4 regions of the Pokkaliibacter sp. MBI-7 genome follow, and region 3 is predicted to be linked to each of the others. Evidence: predicted binding sites of a transcription regulator. Region 3 holds the regulator's gene; each other region holds the start of a gene.

Region 1 (4,216 bases), on a different contig from region 3:
TGCAGCTGAGATAACAGGCACTAGATACCGAGGGGGAAAAGGGCCGCTGACGCGATACCCTGCACCACCCGGTTAATGTTGCGTTGTTCGCCACCGTTGCTGATGGTGGCCATCATATCCTGCAGGGCAATCATCTTGCCGAACAGGCGCTCAAAGCTGAGATTGGGCTGTTCGGGGTCGAGAGAGTTGGTCAGTAGCCACGGAGAATCGGTGCTGGGGCCGCGATGCTTGAGACGCCACAGCACTATTTCCAGATTGCGGGCGCTTTTTGTCAGCCGGTCCGCCGACAGGCTGTCGAGCATGAAATACTCTGTCCGCCCGCCGTAGGAAGCATCCAGCATACTGGTAATGCCTGTCATCAGGGCGAACACACGGTCGCCATGAAAGTCATCATTCAGGGCCAGCTCGATGGCGTTGGTTCCCGTTTCGCTATTCAGCTCGGTAAAGCGCAAAGCCCGTGGCCGCTGGAACAGCTGCTGCAGGCGGCGGTTGATGGTCATACCGGGCTGACGCTGCAGCTCAAGTGGATTGCGCTTGTAGAGCTTGATGGTCAGCTCGCGACAGAGAGCTTCCTGCTCGTCGATATAGGCATCCGTGACCAGATCAATATCGGTCTTGGCCAGTCGACGCAGCCCCGGGTCGGAAGTCACTGCGCAGCCTGTCAGGCCAAATATGATCATCAGTATCGCGATTATTCTGAATGTCATCTTTTGTAAATCATGTAAAAGGTCTGCCATGCTAAACCAGCCTGTGCGCGCTGCCAAGGAGAGCACAAGGGGGAGGGATCATCCCATGGAAAGTACGTGGCAACTGCAACAGGATGTCACTGAAAGCTGTCAGATTGTTGTCGGTGCTCATCTGCATCTTCCCTGCTGAGAGGAACGCTCAGGGGTGAGGTGTCGCACTTGTGGTGCAGAGGAGGGGGACGGTCGTGCTCTTTCTGCTCCGCCCTGTCTTGATAAACATCAACCTGAATGCTATCTAGGCCAGCTAAGATAGCGTCCCTTGTTTAAACACCGGCTGACTGCTGTATCGGGTTGGCCTGCACTATGAGTAGATGTCATGAGCGAGCAGAATTATCGGGATCTTCGTCGCGAGTATGAGGCAGGCGAATTACGCCGGGCCATGCTGCAGGCCACGCCGCTGGCACAGTTTCAGCAATGGCTGGCAGAGGCCCGTGAACATCATCCCGATGATGCCACTTCCATGACCCTGTCAACGGTGGATGCCGAAGGCTGGCCTGAGGCGCGTATCGTACTGCTCAAGCACTGCAACGAAGACGGCTTCTCCTGGTATACCGACAGCCGCAGCCGCAAAGGTCAGGCACTGGCGGCGCATCCACGGGCTGAGTTGCTGTTCTATTGGCGTGGCATGGAGCGCCAGGTACGCATTCAGGGTGAGGTGGTGCAGTTGCCTGCTGAACATGCTGAAAACTACTTCAATTCCCGCCCGCTGGGCAGCCGTCTGAGTGCAGCGGCATCCGTACAAAGCGCGGCTGTGGCCGATCGTGCGGTACTGGAGCAACGTATCGAGGAGCTGAAACAGGCCCATCCGCAGGAGGATATTCCCCGTCCTGACGCCTGGATTGGCTATCTGCTGCAGCCTCGTCGCTTCGAGTTCTGGCAGGGTCGTGCTTCGCGTTTACATGATCGTTTTGAATATCGCCTGCTGAACGGCGAATGGCAGATTGACCGGCTGTCGCCCTGATCTGCCATTGCGCTGTCGCGCAGGGTACAAAACAATGACGGGCCGCAGGATGATGATCCTGCGGCCCGTTTTTCTTTCGACGAAGATTGCACGGCAGAAATAACCCGACAGGAATCATTAACCTGTCTGTGGTGGCACGCTTAAACAGGACAAGAGGAAAGCTGAATGTTGAATTACGAAGTGGTTGAGCCACGTGGAGAGCATCGTGCCAGTGTGATCTGGCTGCATGGGCTGGGTGCCGACGGGCATGACTTTGTGCCTGTCATTCCGTTGCTGGGGCTGAGTGAACATGTGCGTTTCATCCTTCCCCACGCACCAGTGCAACCGGTCACCATCAATGGTGGCTACCTGATGCCCTCCTGGTACGACATTCTGGAAACACTGCCTGAACGGAAGGTGGATGAGCAGGGGCTGGATGCTGCCGCAGGCTGGATCGGCGCCCTGATCGAGGCCGAGTATCAGCGTGGTATTGCCTATGATCGCATTGCACTGGTGGGGTTTTCGCAGGGCGGTGCCGTTGCCTACCACACCGGGCTGGGCTATGCACAGGTGCTGGCGGGGATTGTGGCGTTATCAACCTATATTGCATCGCCCGACCGGTTAGCGCTGACTCAGGCCGCGTTACCACGGACACTGCCCGTGGCCATCATGCACGGTGAGGCGGATGACGTGGTGCCCTTTATGCTGGGACAGCAGGCGCTATCAACGCTACAGAGCTGGGGGCTGGCCCCACAATGGCGGGCGTTTCGTCATATGGGGCATGAAGTGGCCGTTGACGAAATCCAGCAGATTGCAACTTTTCTGCGCGAAATATTGATCTGAGACAGGCGCTGAGGCAGGGCGATTTTCCCCTTTTTCAGGGTTGATACGGATCAATTTTTATCCGCTCGGGCAGGGGTAGAGTACGTACATACAGCAAGGCAACCCTACAGGAGACCGAGCTATGTACATGGATACTGTTGTCATCGCGGGCCTGGCCGTCATCGTCATGGCTCTGGGTTTTTTCGGTGGTCTGGCGTATTTCATCAAGAAAGACAACGACCACCATCAGCGTCCCAAGTGAGGGGCTGAATAGTATCAATGACTGAGATTTTGTGTGCCCTGTGATGTGTCACAGCTGGCGCCCTCACTTAGGTGATTCAGCCACATCGTGGGAAGGCTGAGTTGCCCAAGGCGGCAGACTGCCAAGTCTGTCTGACAGAGGGAGGATCACGGCCCTTCGCTCTGTTTTCTCTATGATTCACCTCTTGACTCTGTGCTTAAGCGGGACCTTGTTGTCCCGCTTTTTTTATTGCCCGATGAGCCTGCCTGTTCTGCACTCTCTGCCGTGCCCCTTGTCTGTCACCCTGCTGGCTTATACTGTCAGGAAAAGGATCATCGCTGGTAACGGACGATAAGGAGTGGCCACCATGGATTCCACGCTGGGATTTGCCTGTAAATTCAGCAAGCGACGGGCGCTGCAAAAGCCGGATTATGGCCGCCATCTGGTCGCGGATTGTGGTGAAGAGGTGTTGCTGGCCCAGCTGGAAAGTGACCGTGGGCGCATCATCAGTTCGGCGGCAGTGCGGCGTCTGCAACAGAAAACCCAGGTGTTCCCGCTGGAACGCAATGCTGCGGTACGCAGCCGGCTGACCCATTCGCTGGAGGTGCAGCAGAATGGCCGCTTTATCGTACGCACCATTTTCAAACTGGCCAGACCCCATTGGGCGGAGCATGTCGGCCTGCATTCACTGGAGCGGGCGCTGGAGACGCTGGTGGAAATGGCCTGCCTGCTGCACGATGTCGGCAATCCTCCTTTTGGGCATTTTGGCGAAAGTGCCATCACCGACTGGTTCGATGCCAGCCTGCAGACGCTGACGCCCTTTGACCCTGCTGAGCCCAGTACTCATCCCGCCCTGCGTGACAAGCTCAGTCAGGACTTGCAGAGCTTTGAAGGTAATGCTCAGGCCATTCGCCTGACTCATCGCCTGCTCAAGCTCAATCTCACCTACGTGCAGACGGCCGGCCTTCTCAAGTACGTCCGGCCTGCTTATGAACCCAAACCTGACAAGCAGGCGCCCTTATCCTATCTGCACAAAAAGCCCGGGTATTACCTGTCGGAAGAAGCCTTCGTCACCGACCTGTGGGAAAACCTCAACATGCAGCCGGGGACGCGCCACCCGGTGGCCTACATCATGGAGGCCGCTGACGACATCTCCTACTGTCTGGCCGACATCGAGGATGCGGTGGAGAAGGGCATCTTCAATATCAGTCAGCTCTGTGGCTATCTGCGTGAAGCCTTTGAGGAGCAGGGATTTCAGTTGCAGGACCGGCAGATAGAGAGCTTCGGCAAGCAGCGCAGTCTCGACGAGATCCTTGGTTACGTGCAGAAATGCGCTGAACAGGAAGAGGTCAACAAGGTCAGTGAGTTCTTTATCAGCTTGCGGGTGCAGCTGGTGCATCCTCTGGTCAATCATGCGGCGCGACAGTTCATTGATAACAGCGGGGCGATCTGCAAAGGCACCCTGAA
Region 2 (4,216 bases), on a different contig from region 3:
GTGCACGCAGGGTGGTGGCATCGAAGCGAACCAGCAGATCACCCTGATGTACGGCCTGGTTAGGCTGCACCACAAACTCCTGCACAACACCGTCCAGTGGTGCTGCGACTACCCGTCCCTGCAGCGGCACTACTTCTGCCGGAGCCAGAACGGACTGCTTAACCGGTATGAACAGACAGGCCAGCAGCGCCAGCACTGCCATGACTACGGGCCAGCGAATCCCACCACGGCGCCACTGGCGTCGTTGCTCCAATGCCAGCCAGGCATGGCTGTAAGCGTTGGCCAGCTGGTCTGCCAGCACTTTTTCGGCATCCTGCCAGGGACGCTCGCGGGCATACCAGATGCCGCCAAAGGTGCGCCCCTGTCGATCCTTCAAGGGGGACCACAGGGCTTCGGGGGCAGACAATGCCTGCCAGTCATTCCGGCACTGCTGATCTAAAACAGCGGCCTCCACGATGGCACATTGATCCAGCTTCTGCTGTTTCAGCAACTGTTCACAGGCACGTTCAATAAAGGCGACAAACGGAGCTTGTGGTGATGGCTGGGTGACGCCGGTAATGGCGCGAACCCTGCCATCGATAACCAGTGCTGCATGGCGAAAGCCAAACAGCGTCTGGCTGTCATTGACCAGAATATAAGCCAGTTCTTCGACTTTGCGTGTGGCCCTGATCTGGCGCTCGATATCGAGGAAGCGGGCAAATACCCGTTCTACAGAAAAAGAGGCAGGTGCGTTCACTGGGCCTCCGTAAACTGGGCGGTGCCGCTCATGCCAGCGATCAGGTGGCTGTCTTTGCTGGCATCGCTGTTATCGTCAATAGTACCGATCAGACTCAGTGTCTGGCTGCCTTCGTCGATACGCGCACCCAGTCGTGCGACCCGGGCCTGTAATGGCTGGCCTGTCTCATCGGGAGTAAACGTGAATGTCATACCGGGCTTGATCTTCGTCAGCCAGCGCGAGGGCACCAGCAAATCAATCTCCAGATGGCGGTTGTCGACCACCTCCATCATGGGAGTGCCCTGCGTCACGCTCTCGAAGGCATTGACCTTACGGCTGACAATCTGCCCGTCAAAAGGGGCCAGCAGGCGGCAGCGGCTCACCTGAATCTGATACACCTGGCTCTCTGCCTGAGCCTGAGCCAGTTTGGCCGCAGACAGCGACACCGCATATTTGCCAACAGACTTCATCTGCGCCAGCTGCTGGTTCTGATTAAGCTCTGCCTGGGCCGCACGGGCGCTGGCCTGCGAGGCATTCAGCTGGGCCTGATAGACCGAGCAGTCAAAGCGTGCCAGCAAATCGCCCTGTTTGAAGGACTGCCCCTCACGGAAGGGTAATTCAATAATGCGTCCCGCCAGATCACTTGACAGGGTTGCCTGAGCAAGCGCACGTAACACGCCCCGAGCCTGCTGGGTGGAGGTTGATTCCGTGTTTTGTGTCGATGGCGTCAGAGAAGGAAGCAGGGGATCGTCAGCCTGTGCAAGCGGAGCGGTCAATACGCCCAGCAGAGCGAACACCAGAGAGGATTTTGCGGGCAAAAAAAAGGGCAATCTACGCAGAAAAAGGTGGTGGTAAAGCACGCTGTCTTGACCTCATGGTGACTGCAGACATGCTCTGCAGTGCGATTGAACTAGCCGCAAGCATGATCGGTTCAGACACATACTCGGCAATCAGTTGTAGCGCAGTGTAGCAGAGTTTATCTGTTGGACGAGGGGAGAAGCGCTCAACTTGAAGCCCTTCGCACTGGTAGCACCCGCTCGTCCATTAGCAATGCTTGATCCGCATCAACATCGCGATTGCTAATGTGAGTTTTCTAACATTAGTCATCTTGAATTCATCAGCGCTGCCCCAACTTTCACAGTCAATCGCCCGAACTCATAACGGCCATATCGTGACTGGCAACTTATCCAGTGCAAGCGCCGTTTCCATCATCGGGCTTATGACTTTGGAGGTAGCTCAATGCGTATCGACCGTTTTACTACCAAGCTGCAGGAAGCACTGAACGACGCCGTTTCTCTGGCCGTCGGCCGTGACCATAATCAGCTGGAACCCCTTCATTTATTTGTCAGCCTGCTGGATCAGCAGGGAGGCAGTACTCGTAGCATTCTGTCGCAGGCAGGCTTCGATGTTGCCAAGGTGCGCCGTGAGCTGGATAAAGAGCTGGGCAAACTGGCAACGGTGAAACAGCACGATGGTGACGTGCGTCCGTCAGAGCGGTTTGCCCGCCTGCTCAATCTGGCCGACAAGGCCTCGCAGCAAAATGGTGACCAGTATATTTCCAGCGAGCTGGTGGTACTGGCGGCGATGGATGACAAGTCCGGGCTGGGCGATGTGCTGCGCGCACAGGGCATCAAGAAAGAACAACTGGAAGCGGTGATCAATAAAGTGCGTGGCGGTGAAAACGTGAGCGACCCCAATGCCGAAGAAAAGCGTGATGCGCTGAAGAAATACACCATCGATCTGACGGCACGCGCGGTAGCAGGCAAGCTGGACCCGGTGATCGGTCGTGACGATGAGATTCGCCGCACCATTCAGGTACTGCAGCGTCGAACCAAGAACAACCCGGTGCTGATCGGTGAACCCGGTGTGGGTAAAACGGCCATTGTCGAGGGGCTGGCGCAGCGTATCGTCAACGGCGAGGTGCCGGAAGGTCTTAAAGACAAGCAGGTGCTGTCACTGGATATGGGCGCCCTGATTGCCGGTGCCAAGTTCCGCGGTGAGTTCGAGGAGCGTCTGAAAGCCGTGCTGAATGAGCTGGCCAAGGAAGAAGGGCGGGTCATTCTCTTTATTGATGAGCTGCACACCATGGTCGGTGCTGGTAAGGGTGAGGGGGCGATGGACGCAGGCAATATGCTCAAGCCCGCCCTGGCGCGTGGCGAGCTGCACTGCGTCGGTGCCACCACGCTGGATGAATACCGTCAGTACATTGAGAAAGATGCGGCGCTGGAGCGTCGTTTCCAGAAAGTACTGGTGGATGAACCCAGCGTTGAAGACACCATCGCTATTCTGCGTGGCCTGAAAGAGCGCTACGAAGTGCACCACGGTGTCGACATCACCGACTCGGCCATCATTGCAGCAGCCAAGCTGTCACAACGCTATATCACTGACCGCCAGCTGCCGGACAAGGCCATCGACCTGATTGACGAAGCAGGCAGTCGTATCCGTATGGAGATGGACTCCAAACCAGAAGAAATGGATCGTCTCGACCGTCGTCTTATTCAGTTGAAGATGGAGCGTGAGGCGCTGAAGAAGGAGACCGACAAGGCCTCCAAGGCACGGCTGGATGATCTGGAGCAGGTGATCGGCAAGCTGGAACGCGAATACGCGGATCTGGAAGAGGTGTGGAAAACTGAAAAAGCCGCACTGCAGGGTTCACAGAAGATCAAGGAACAGCTGGAACAAGCGCGGGTCGATATGGAACAGGCGCGCCGCAGCGGTAATCTGGCGCGCATGTCTGAGCTGCAGTACGGCGTGATTCCTGATCTGGAAAAGCAGCTGGATATGGCCTCTCAGGCAGAAATGATGGATATGCAGTTGCTGCGTAACCGTGTGTCTGAGGAAGAGGTGGCCGAGGTGGTGTCCAAATGGACCGGCATCCCTATCTCGAAAATGCTCGAAGGCGAGCGTGAAAAGCTGCTGCGAATGGAAGACGCCCTGCACGAAAGCGTCATCGGTCAGGATGAAGCTGTGGTGGCGGTGGCTAACGCGGTACGTCGTTCCCGTGCGGGGCTGGCGGATCCTAATCGTCCTAACGGTTCTTTCCTGTTCCTCGGCCCAACCGGGGTGGGTAAAACCGAACTGTGTAAGGCGCTGGCGCGTTTCCTGTTCGATACCGAAGAGGCGATGGTACGGATCGATATGTCCGAGTTTATGGAGAAGCACTCCGTGGCTCGTCTGATCGGTGCTCCTCCCGGTTACGTGGGTTATGAAGAGGGCGGTTACCTGACCGAAACCGTGCGGCGTAAGCCCTACTCTGTTGTGCTGCTGGATGAAGTGGAGAAGGCGCACCCGGATGTCTTCAATATCCTGCTGCAGGTGCTGGAGGATGGTCGCCTGACCGATGGTCAGGGCCGCACCGTGGACTTCCGCAATACCGTGATTGTCATGACTTCCAACCTGGGGTCCGACATTATTCAGGCGTACACCAGCTCCGACACCCTCTATGAGGAAATGAAGGACAAGGTGATGGATGTGGTTGCGACCCATTTCCGCCCGGAACTG
Region 3 (4,216 bases):
TCAGCACCAGCGTGTCAGGTCCTATCTGGACAAGCTCTATCAGGAAATAGCCTTCTACGCTGAACGTTTTGCTGAAGGGCGTGTTGTTGAGCAGCTGCATTTTGGTGGTGGCACTCCCACCTTCCTGAGTGACACGGAGTTGCAGGAAGTGATGGCAGTCATCCGGCGCCATTTCACTCTGCGTGATGATGACAAGGCCGATTACTCCATCGAGATCGATCCTCGCACGGTGACTGGCGATACCCTGAAGGTATTGCGTGATCTGGGCTTCAATCGCCTGAGTTTTGGTATTCAGGACACCAATCCCGCCGTACAGGCTGCGGTTAATCGTGTACAGCCTCTCGAGCAGGTGGCCGAGTTGCTGCAACAGGCACGTCAACTGGGATTCCGCTCGATCAATTTCGATCTGATTTATGGTTTGCCATTGCAGACCCCTGACAGCTTTGCCGAAACCCTGGAAACCGTCATTGCCCTGTCGCCTGATCGGCTCTCTGTATTTAACTATGCTCATCTTCCCGATCGCTTCCGCCCTCAGCGGCATATTCGCGCTGAAGACCTGCCAACACCGCAAATGAAACTGAGCATTCTGCAACACTGTATAGAACGCCTGGATCAGGCAGGTTATCAGTACATCGGGATGGATCACTTCGCCAAGCCGGACGACGAGCTGGCTATGGCACAACGTGAAGGCAAACTGCATCGCAACTTTCAGGGCTATACCACTCGTGGTGACTGCGAGCTGCTGGCTATGGGCGCCTCGTCCATTTCGCAGGTAGGGGATACCTACTTCCAGAACATGCACGATGTGGGGCAATGGTCTGACGCTCTGGACAGTCAGGGCAACGCAATCTGTAAAGGTATTCAGCTAAGTTACGACGACCGTGTGCGCCGCGCGCTGATTACTCAGCTGATCTGTCACTTTCAGTTGGACACCGCAACCTTCAGTACAACCTGGCAGATCAACTTCAATGAGTACTTTGCAAAAGAACTCAATGCGCTCGGTGGACATATAAACGATGGTCTGATATCCATAAGCGCTGGCTCTCTGACAATATTGCCGCCAGGACGACTGCTTATCCGGTCGATCTGTATGCTGTTTGACAGCTACAGGCAAGCACAGATTGAACAGCGTTTTTCTCGGATCATTTAAGAACGCCTTCACGATCTGCCGTGCGTCAGCCACACAGCGAAGAAAAGACCTTCGGATGCGCATTTAGGATAACTAAACACCGCTTCCTCAGCTCTTTTGGCCTTGTTTGGCTTTGATTAGCAAAATCGTGAATATGTTCTGATAAGTCCGAAGACTTTTTCCTTCACCTGTGCAACCACATATAACATACTGTCACACCTGACAGTTGGTTCATTTTTTAAATTACGCGCAGGGAAACGATTATGGCTGAGCACCCCCACATGGAACCGATCATTCGTAATATCAAACAGGCTCACTGCCAGCATTGCAGCCTGAACTCTCTGTGTCTGCCGCTATCCCTGAGCTTTACCGAGATGGATCGCCTGGATGGCATCATTGATAAAAGCCGCCCACTGAAGAAAGGTGAACACCTGTTCCGTCAGGGTGACAATTTCTCATCCGTTTTTGCCGTACGCGCAGGTGCCATCAAAACCTACACGGTTACCGATGAGGGTGAAGAACAGATCACTGGTTTCTATCTTCCCAGTGAGCTGCTTGGACTGAGCGGTATTCACGAGTCACAGTACCCGGTTTCTGCCAAAGTACTGGAAACCACCACGGTGTGTGAAATCCCCTTTGAGAAGCTTGATACCCTCTCCGGGCAATTACCGGAGCTGCGGAAAAATTTGCTGCGTACCATGAGCAAAGAAATCCGTGAAGAGCAGCAAATGATGCTGTTACTGAGCAAGAAGAATGCGGATGAACGCGTAGGCACCTTCCTGGTACGTTTGTCTCAACGATTCAAACTTCGTGGTTTTTCCGCCACCCATTTCCGTTTACCCATGTCACGTAATGAGATCGGTAACTATCTGGGTCTGGCAGTAGAGACAGTGAGTCGTATCTTTACCCGCTTCCAGAAAAACGAACTGATCGCGGTTGAAGGAAAAGACATTCGTGTGATTGACCTGAGCGGCCTGTATGCCGCAGCGGGTGAGTGTGAACACGTAGAGACTCATGTACTTGCCAAGCAAGCCTGATAAGTTACAGCAGCCTGTGAGCGATGAGACTGCCGCAGAGCAGAATCTTCACGAGCAGGCAGCGGGTTTCTCAGCCAGCCAGTTTGAGGTAACCTAGGCAAGAATTATCCATTCGGTTTATTCCGGCCATCTGATCCTGCCCTGTGCAGGATTTTTACTCTCTAAGGATCAACCAACCATGGCTTTTGATGCTTCCTACGTAAAGTCAGTGATTCGGGCCCTGCCTGACTGGCCTGAGCCCGGCGTCACCTTCCGTGATATCACGCCCATTTTTAAAGATCCTAAAGCATTACGCACAGTGACTGACGGCTTTATTGAACGCTACGTTACTTCCGATATCACCCACATTGCCAGCATTGACGCACGCGGCTTTCTGGTGAGCGCCATTCTTGCTCACCAGCTCAACAAGCCCCTCATTCTGGTACGCAAAAAAGGCAAACTGCCCGGCGACACCATCAGCCAGTCCTATGACCTTGAGTACGGCAGTGCAACCCTGGAAGTACAGACTGATGCGTGTGGCCCCGGCGACAAAGTACTGATTTTTGATGATCTGATTGCCACAGGCGGCACTCTGATTGCCGCCTGCTCGCTCGTGCAACGTTTGGGCGGCAGCGTCAGTGAAGTTGCTTCCATCATCGACCTGCCAGGCTTGCAGGGCTCACAGAGGCTGCAAGATTCCGGCGTGTCAGTATTCTCTCTGATTGCATACTGATGCTGAGCTCGTTCCGGATGCCGGAACGAGCCTTTTCAAGAACCAGCTCATCACTTTTAGCCGCCAACGTTGATGCGTATCAGCTGACCCTTCCCAGCTAAATTGCACAGCTCCCTTCGATACAGTACGATGTTGCAAGATGTAACCGGGCACAGAGTACTGACAGTATCCTCTGAAAATCCTTTGTCTCCAGACTCTGCTGTTTGAGGAGAACGTTGTTTGAATAGCGCCACTCAGCCAAACGCCACCCATGGCATGACACCAGAAACGCTGGAAATGATGAAAAGGAATGCCTCTGGCGCGGCGAAAGTCCTTAAAGCACTGGCTAATGAAAGCCGTCTTCTTATTTTGTGCTATCTGGATGGCAAAGAGCTTTCGGTGACGGAACTCAATACCTGCCTTGACCTAAGTCAGTCAGCACTGTCACAGCATCTGGCTGTGTTGCGCCGGGATGGGCTGGTCAAAACCCGGCGAGAATCCCAGACCATTTACTACTCACTGTCCGGTGATGTTGCCAGTCAGATTATCCGCACACTTCACGACATCTATTGCCCTGAGATGTAGACAGACGGAAGCCCGGCTTCTCTTCCACATGGGTGCGTCAACCTGACGACATCATCCTAATGATAAGCGATGGAACTGCCAGTCTTCTTGAGGTGGGTTAAGAGGCAAGCGCATATCTACCACCTCTTCTTCGGCGTTGTAGGAATTCTGAAAGCCAAGTGACTTGGCCAGCTTCTGCATGCCCAGATTCGTCGGCAACGTTGACCCCACCAACTGCAACGTGCCCCGGCTGCGGCAATACTCGGTGATCTTATTCATCAACAACCGCCCTAACCCTTCTCCCTGCATGTCATCCCGGATCACGATCGAAAACTCCGCAGTAACGTTATCCGGATCGGTGATGGCACGCACCACGCCCAGTGTCTCGTACTCATAACTCTGATCTTGCTTCAGTGCGGTCGCGATAAAGGCCATCTCCCGGTCGTAGTCAATCTGTGACCAGTTTGCCAGCTCAGAATGATTGGGGACTGAGCGACTGTAGAAATAGCGCAAACGCACGGTTTCCGGGCTGAGGCTTTTGTAGAACTGCAGATGCGCTGGCTCGTCTTCACCCCGAATGGGCCGCAGCTCCACCTCTCTGTTGCTTTTCAGCAATGTAGCCCACTCACGCAAATGCTCCGGATAGGCGGGAATGCATAAGGGGACCGGCTCTCCCAGCGAGACACTGACGTCGACAGCGAGTAATCCTTGCTTGTTTAACAACAGTGGATTGATCTCAAGCGCCTTGACCACCGGCAAGTCCACCACCAGCTGCGATAGCTTGACCAGCATCTG
Region 4 (4,216 bases), 1.4 Mb from region 3:
AATTTGGAAGCCATTGTTAGCAAAAAATACCGTTTTGCTAACAACTTACCTCAGCGACAGTCTCGCTTTACCGATTCACAACAGAGGTCACACCCGATGTCATTGACACACTTGAGCAACTTGCGCCTTCTGGATCATCCAGACATCACCTCTGAACTGTGGATAGAAGATGGCTATTTTGTTGAGCCTCCGACCGACGCCCTGAGATCAGATACAGAGATTGAGCACAGGGACATGGATAATGCGCTGATTCTGCCCGGCTTGATCGAAACCCATATCCATCTGGACAAAGCCTGCATCATGGATCGCTGCCATTTGCAGCACGGTACGCTCGAAGAAGCCATTGCTCTGACCAGTAAGGCCAAACAAGGCTTCAGTGAGGTAGATATTTATCAACGTGGTGCACACGTCATTGAGCGTGCCATCACACAGGGCACCACCCACATGCGAACCCATGTTGAAATAGATCCAGGTATCGGCCTCAAAGGCTTCGAGGCCATTCGACGGCTGCAAGCCGATTACGCATGGGCAGTGACCCTGCAAATTTGTGTCTTTCCGCAGGAAGGAATGCTCAACAAGCCGGGAACGGAAACGCTGCTCATAGAATGCCTGCAACAGGGCGCGGAGGTACTTGGCGGCTGCCCCTACACAGATAGCGACCCAACGGGCCAGATTGAGCGGCTGTTTGCGTTAGCCCATCAATACGATCGCGATCTGGACTTTCATCTCGACTTTGACCTGATGGATGATCTGACGAATCTGGAAAAGGTCATAGAGCAAACGCATCACTATGGCTGGCACGGAAGAGTGACCTTAGGCCATGTCACCCGGTTGTCGGCAGTCTCCCATACAGACTTGCTTGGTACAGCGAAGAAGCTGGCTACGGCAGGTATTCAGCTTACCTGCCTTCCCGCAACGGATCTGTTCCTGATGGGCAGGCAATACGATCACCTGATACCACGGGGAGTAAGCCCGATCCATATTCTTCAGCAACAGGGAATGTGCTGCTCACTCTCAACCAACAATGTCCGTAATCCGTTTACCCCTTTGGGCGATGCTTCGCTACTCCGTATCGCTAATCTCTATGCCAACATTGCTCAGCTGGGAACAGATAAACAGCTGGAGCAATGCCTGCACTGGATCACCAAACACTCGGCGCAACTCCTGCGACTGGAAAACTATGGTTTACACCCTGGCTGTAGAGCAGACTTTATCGTGATGGACAGTACAGATGGGCCGCAGACTATAGCGGAAATACGTCCCCCTCTGATGGGATTCAAGAGTGGCAAACAGACATTCTGCCGGCCAGCGGCAACGCTGCTCAAACCGGCGAAACAGCAATCAGACGCCTGAAGCTTTTAGCAGCGCAGCGACTACTCCCAATGGCAGAACACATAATACGAACGATGCCATTACGGCAGATATGACCTGCTGAATTTAGGAATTGATCTAAAGTACCGCAGCGCTTATGCCTATACTAACTCACTCATGGCATACAAACTGGTAACTTCAGGACCTGACGACCAGACAATACCGTGACCAGTCAGGCTCCGTTTCAGGTGCGACCTGCCTCAGTTGAAAGCAAAGCTGAAAGACAGAACAAACGGACTGTTCTACAACTAATTATCGAGCTCTGTCCGTCCACCCAGTAAGCTTACAAGCCGCGAAAACACTCGACCCCGTCGTACTGGAGCATAGTCTGGTCGCTTCTGGATACCGGTTGAAACGAGCAGAAGTGATCATCAATAAATGGCACATTAACAGCGACAAAATGTCGCATGGCTGCTATACTGCGGCCCGCTCGACGCTGGTATGAATCGACCTGATTCATGTCACAGCATCAAAAAGAATTCAGGTTACCGCCCTGTTAGCACGACAGTGTAGTGGCCGAAGAACAAATGAAGCACAGAGTTAGTACGTGAACCGCGGAATCAGGATAACTTAAGGATAGAAGTTGCAGATACGGAGGTAACTCTCCCACCACGGCCAGCACATGCAGTAACATGGCGCCCCCTGTGACAGGGTCAGCGCTCGGCTGAGCACTGACCTTTGTGGAAGAAGTCCAAACGCTGCATTCGTCCATGATTTATCAATGATTCAGATCAATACATCATACTTTTCAGAACAGACACCTCTGCTAATCGCGAAGTGTTCAGTTAAGGTATGTGACCCCGCGGCAGTACGCCTGTAGCTATCAAGAATCTGTGATCCCCTTTCCCTTTCTGACATTACATTTGTGAGGTAATGAGGCTGTGAGATGAAAAAAAAAACCTGTCTAAGTTTGATGAAGGCGTCTGGCCTGCTCGCTGCACTGTTCCTAAGTGGCTGCGACGACTGGGTGCTGATGGATCCCAAGGGGCCGATAGGCCAAAGCGGTAAATCGCTGATTCTTACTGCCACATGGCTGATGCTAATCGTGGTTGTCCCGGTCATTATCATGACCCTCGTTTTTGCCTGGAAATATCGCGCTTCCAACAAGAACGCCACTTACGCTCCCAAATGGGCACACTCCCACGCCATTGAAGTGGTAGTCTGGTTCATTCCTTGCGTCATCATCGGCGTTCTGGCGTTGATCACCTGGAAAACCACCCACGAACTGGACCCCTACAAGCCTCTTGAATCTGAAGTGAAGCCACTTCACGTTCAGGTAGTCGCTCTGGACTGGAAATGGTTGTTCATCTACCCCGAGCAGAACATTGCCTCAGTCAACGAACTGGCTATCCCCACCGGAACACCAATTGCGTTTGACATCACTTCTGCCTCGGTAATGAACGCTTTCTTCATTCCACAGCTGGGTAGCCAGATTTATGCCATGGCGGGCATGAACACCAAACTGCACCTGCTGGCTGACGAACCCGGTACTTACATGGGTATGTCTGCCAACTACAGCGGCAGCGGTTTCTCTGGCATGAAATTCGACACTCTGGCCATGTCCACTACGGACTTCAATGCCTGGGTAGAGAAGGTCAAAGCCGCACCTCAGCCTCTTGAGAAAGAACAGTACACCGAGCTGGTCAAGCCCAGCGAAGCCAACCCTGTTGCACACTTCTCATCCGTAGAATCCAATCTGTATCAGTCCATCCTGAACAGTTATGGCTCTTACTGCCAATCTCCTTCTGCGACTGCACTGAACTCTCACGAAGCCCTGAACAGCAAGGCCGGTGATGAAGCTCAGCAAGTCAGCATGAACGTGGCTTCTGAGGAATAACAATGTTTGGAAAATTAACGCTAGACTCGTTTCCCTTCCATGAGCCGATTATCGTCGTTACTGTAAGTATCATTCTGCTCGCCGGCCTTGCCGTCGTTGCCGGTCTGACCTACTTCCAGAAATGGGGCTACCTGTGGTCCGAGTGGCTGACTTCTGTCGACCACAAAAAAATCGGTGTCATGTACATCTTCGTTGCCATGCTGATGCTGGTGCGCGGCTTTGCCGATGCCATCATGATGCGTACCCAGCTCGCCCTTGCCGATGCAGGTAGCGCGGGCTACTTACCTCCTGAGCACTATGACCAGATCTTCACCGCTCACGGTGTGATCATGATCATCTTTATGGCCATGCCATTCATGATCGGTCTGTTCAACATTGTCGTTCCCCTGCAGATCGGTGCTCGTGACGTTGCCTTCCCTTTCCTGAACTCTGTCAGCTTCTGGCTGTTCGTAGTAGGTGTGGTGCTGATCAACCTGTCTCTGGGTATCGGCGAGTTCGCACGCACCGGCTGGCTGGCTTACCCGCCACTATCGGAGGCGACGTACAGCCCTGGCGTAGGTGTTGACTACTACATCTGGGCACTACAGATATCCGGTATCGGTACTACCCTGACAGGTGTTAACTTCTTCGTGACCATCATGAAGATGCGCGCTCCTGGCATGCGCCTGATGCAGATGCCTGTCTTCACTTGGACTGCACTGTGCTCCAACATCATCATCATGGGCGCTTTCCCCATGCTGACTGTTGCTCTGGCTCTGCTGACTTTTGACCGCTACCTGGGCATGCACTTCTTCACCAACACCGCTGGTGGAGACCCCATGCTGTACGTCAACCTGATCTGGGCCTGGGGTCACCCCGAGGTATACATCCTGATTCTGCCGGCTTTCGGCGTGTTCTCAGAAGTAACAGCCACTTTCTCGACCAAGCGTCTGTTTGCCTATAGCTCAATGGTATACGCAACTGCGGCCATTGCCGTACTGTCCTTCGTCGTCTGGCTGCACCACTTCT

What was found. Region 3 encodes FNR, which switches genes on or off when oxygen is low (the NO sensors DNR and NnrR bind a similar motif). Its sites were predicted from a motif close to TTGATNTANATCAA; they were not measured.
Region 1: the regulator FNR is predicted to act here: its motif matches at 2,570-2,583, upstream of ccoM (cytochrome c oxidase subunit CcoM).
Region 2: the regulator FNR is predicted to act here: its motif matches at 1,770-1,783, upstream of clpB (ATP-dependent chaperone ClpB).
Region 4: the regulator FNR is predicted to act here: its motif matches at 2,093-2,106, upstream of cyoA (ubiquinol oxidase subunit II).

The regions. Positions count from the first base shown of each region.
Region 1 is NZ_JARVTG010000001.1:1,223,939-1,228,154, reverse strand. It holds gene QCD60_RS05490 (hypothetical protein) at 1-14, shown strand, start outside; gene QCD60_RS05485 (hypothetical protein) at 21-707, opposite strand; gene pdxH (pyridoxamine 5'-phosphate oxidase) at 1,063-1,707, shown strand; gene QCD60_RS05475 (carboxylesterase) at 1,873-2,529, shown strand; gene ccoM (cytochrome c oxidase subunit CcoM) at 2,651-2,770, shown strand; gene dgt (dGTPase) at 3,117-4,216, shown strand, end outside.
Region 2 is NZ_JARVTG010000001.1:563,680-567,895, reverse strand. It holds gene QCD60_RS02690 (HlyD family efflux transporter periplasmic adaptor subunit) at 1-736, opposite strand, end outside; gene QCD60_RS02685 (efflux RND transporter periplasmic adaptor subunit) at 733-1,512, opposite strand; gene clpB (ATP-dependent chaperone ClpB) at 1,955-4,216, shown strand, end outside.
Region 3 is NZ_JARVTG010000002.1:402,811-407,026, reverse strand. It holds gene hemN (oxygen-independent coproporphyrinogen III oxidase) at 1-1,150, shown strand, start outside; gene fnr (fumarate/nitrate reduction transcriptional regulator Fnr) at 1,393-2,166, shown strand; gene QCD60_RS21495 (adenine phosphoribosyltransferase) at 2,345-2,878, shown strand; gene QCD60_RS21490 (metalloregulator ArsR/SmtB family transcription factor) at 3,134-3,442, shown strand; gene QCD60_RS21485 (bifunctional acetate--CoA ligase family protein/GNAT family N-acetyltransferase) at 3,494-4,216, opposite strand, start outside.
Region 4 is NZ_JARVTG010000002.1:1,840,570-1,844,785, forward strand. It holds gene QCD60_RS27970 (amidohydrolase family protein) at 4-1,353, shown strand; gene cyoA (ubiquinol oxidase subunit II) at 2,258-3,208, shown strand; gene cyoB (cytochrome o ubiquinol oxidase subunit I) at 3,211-4,216, shown strand, end outside.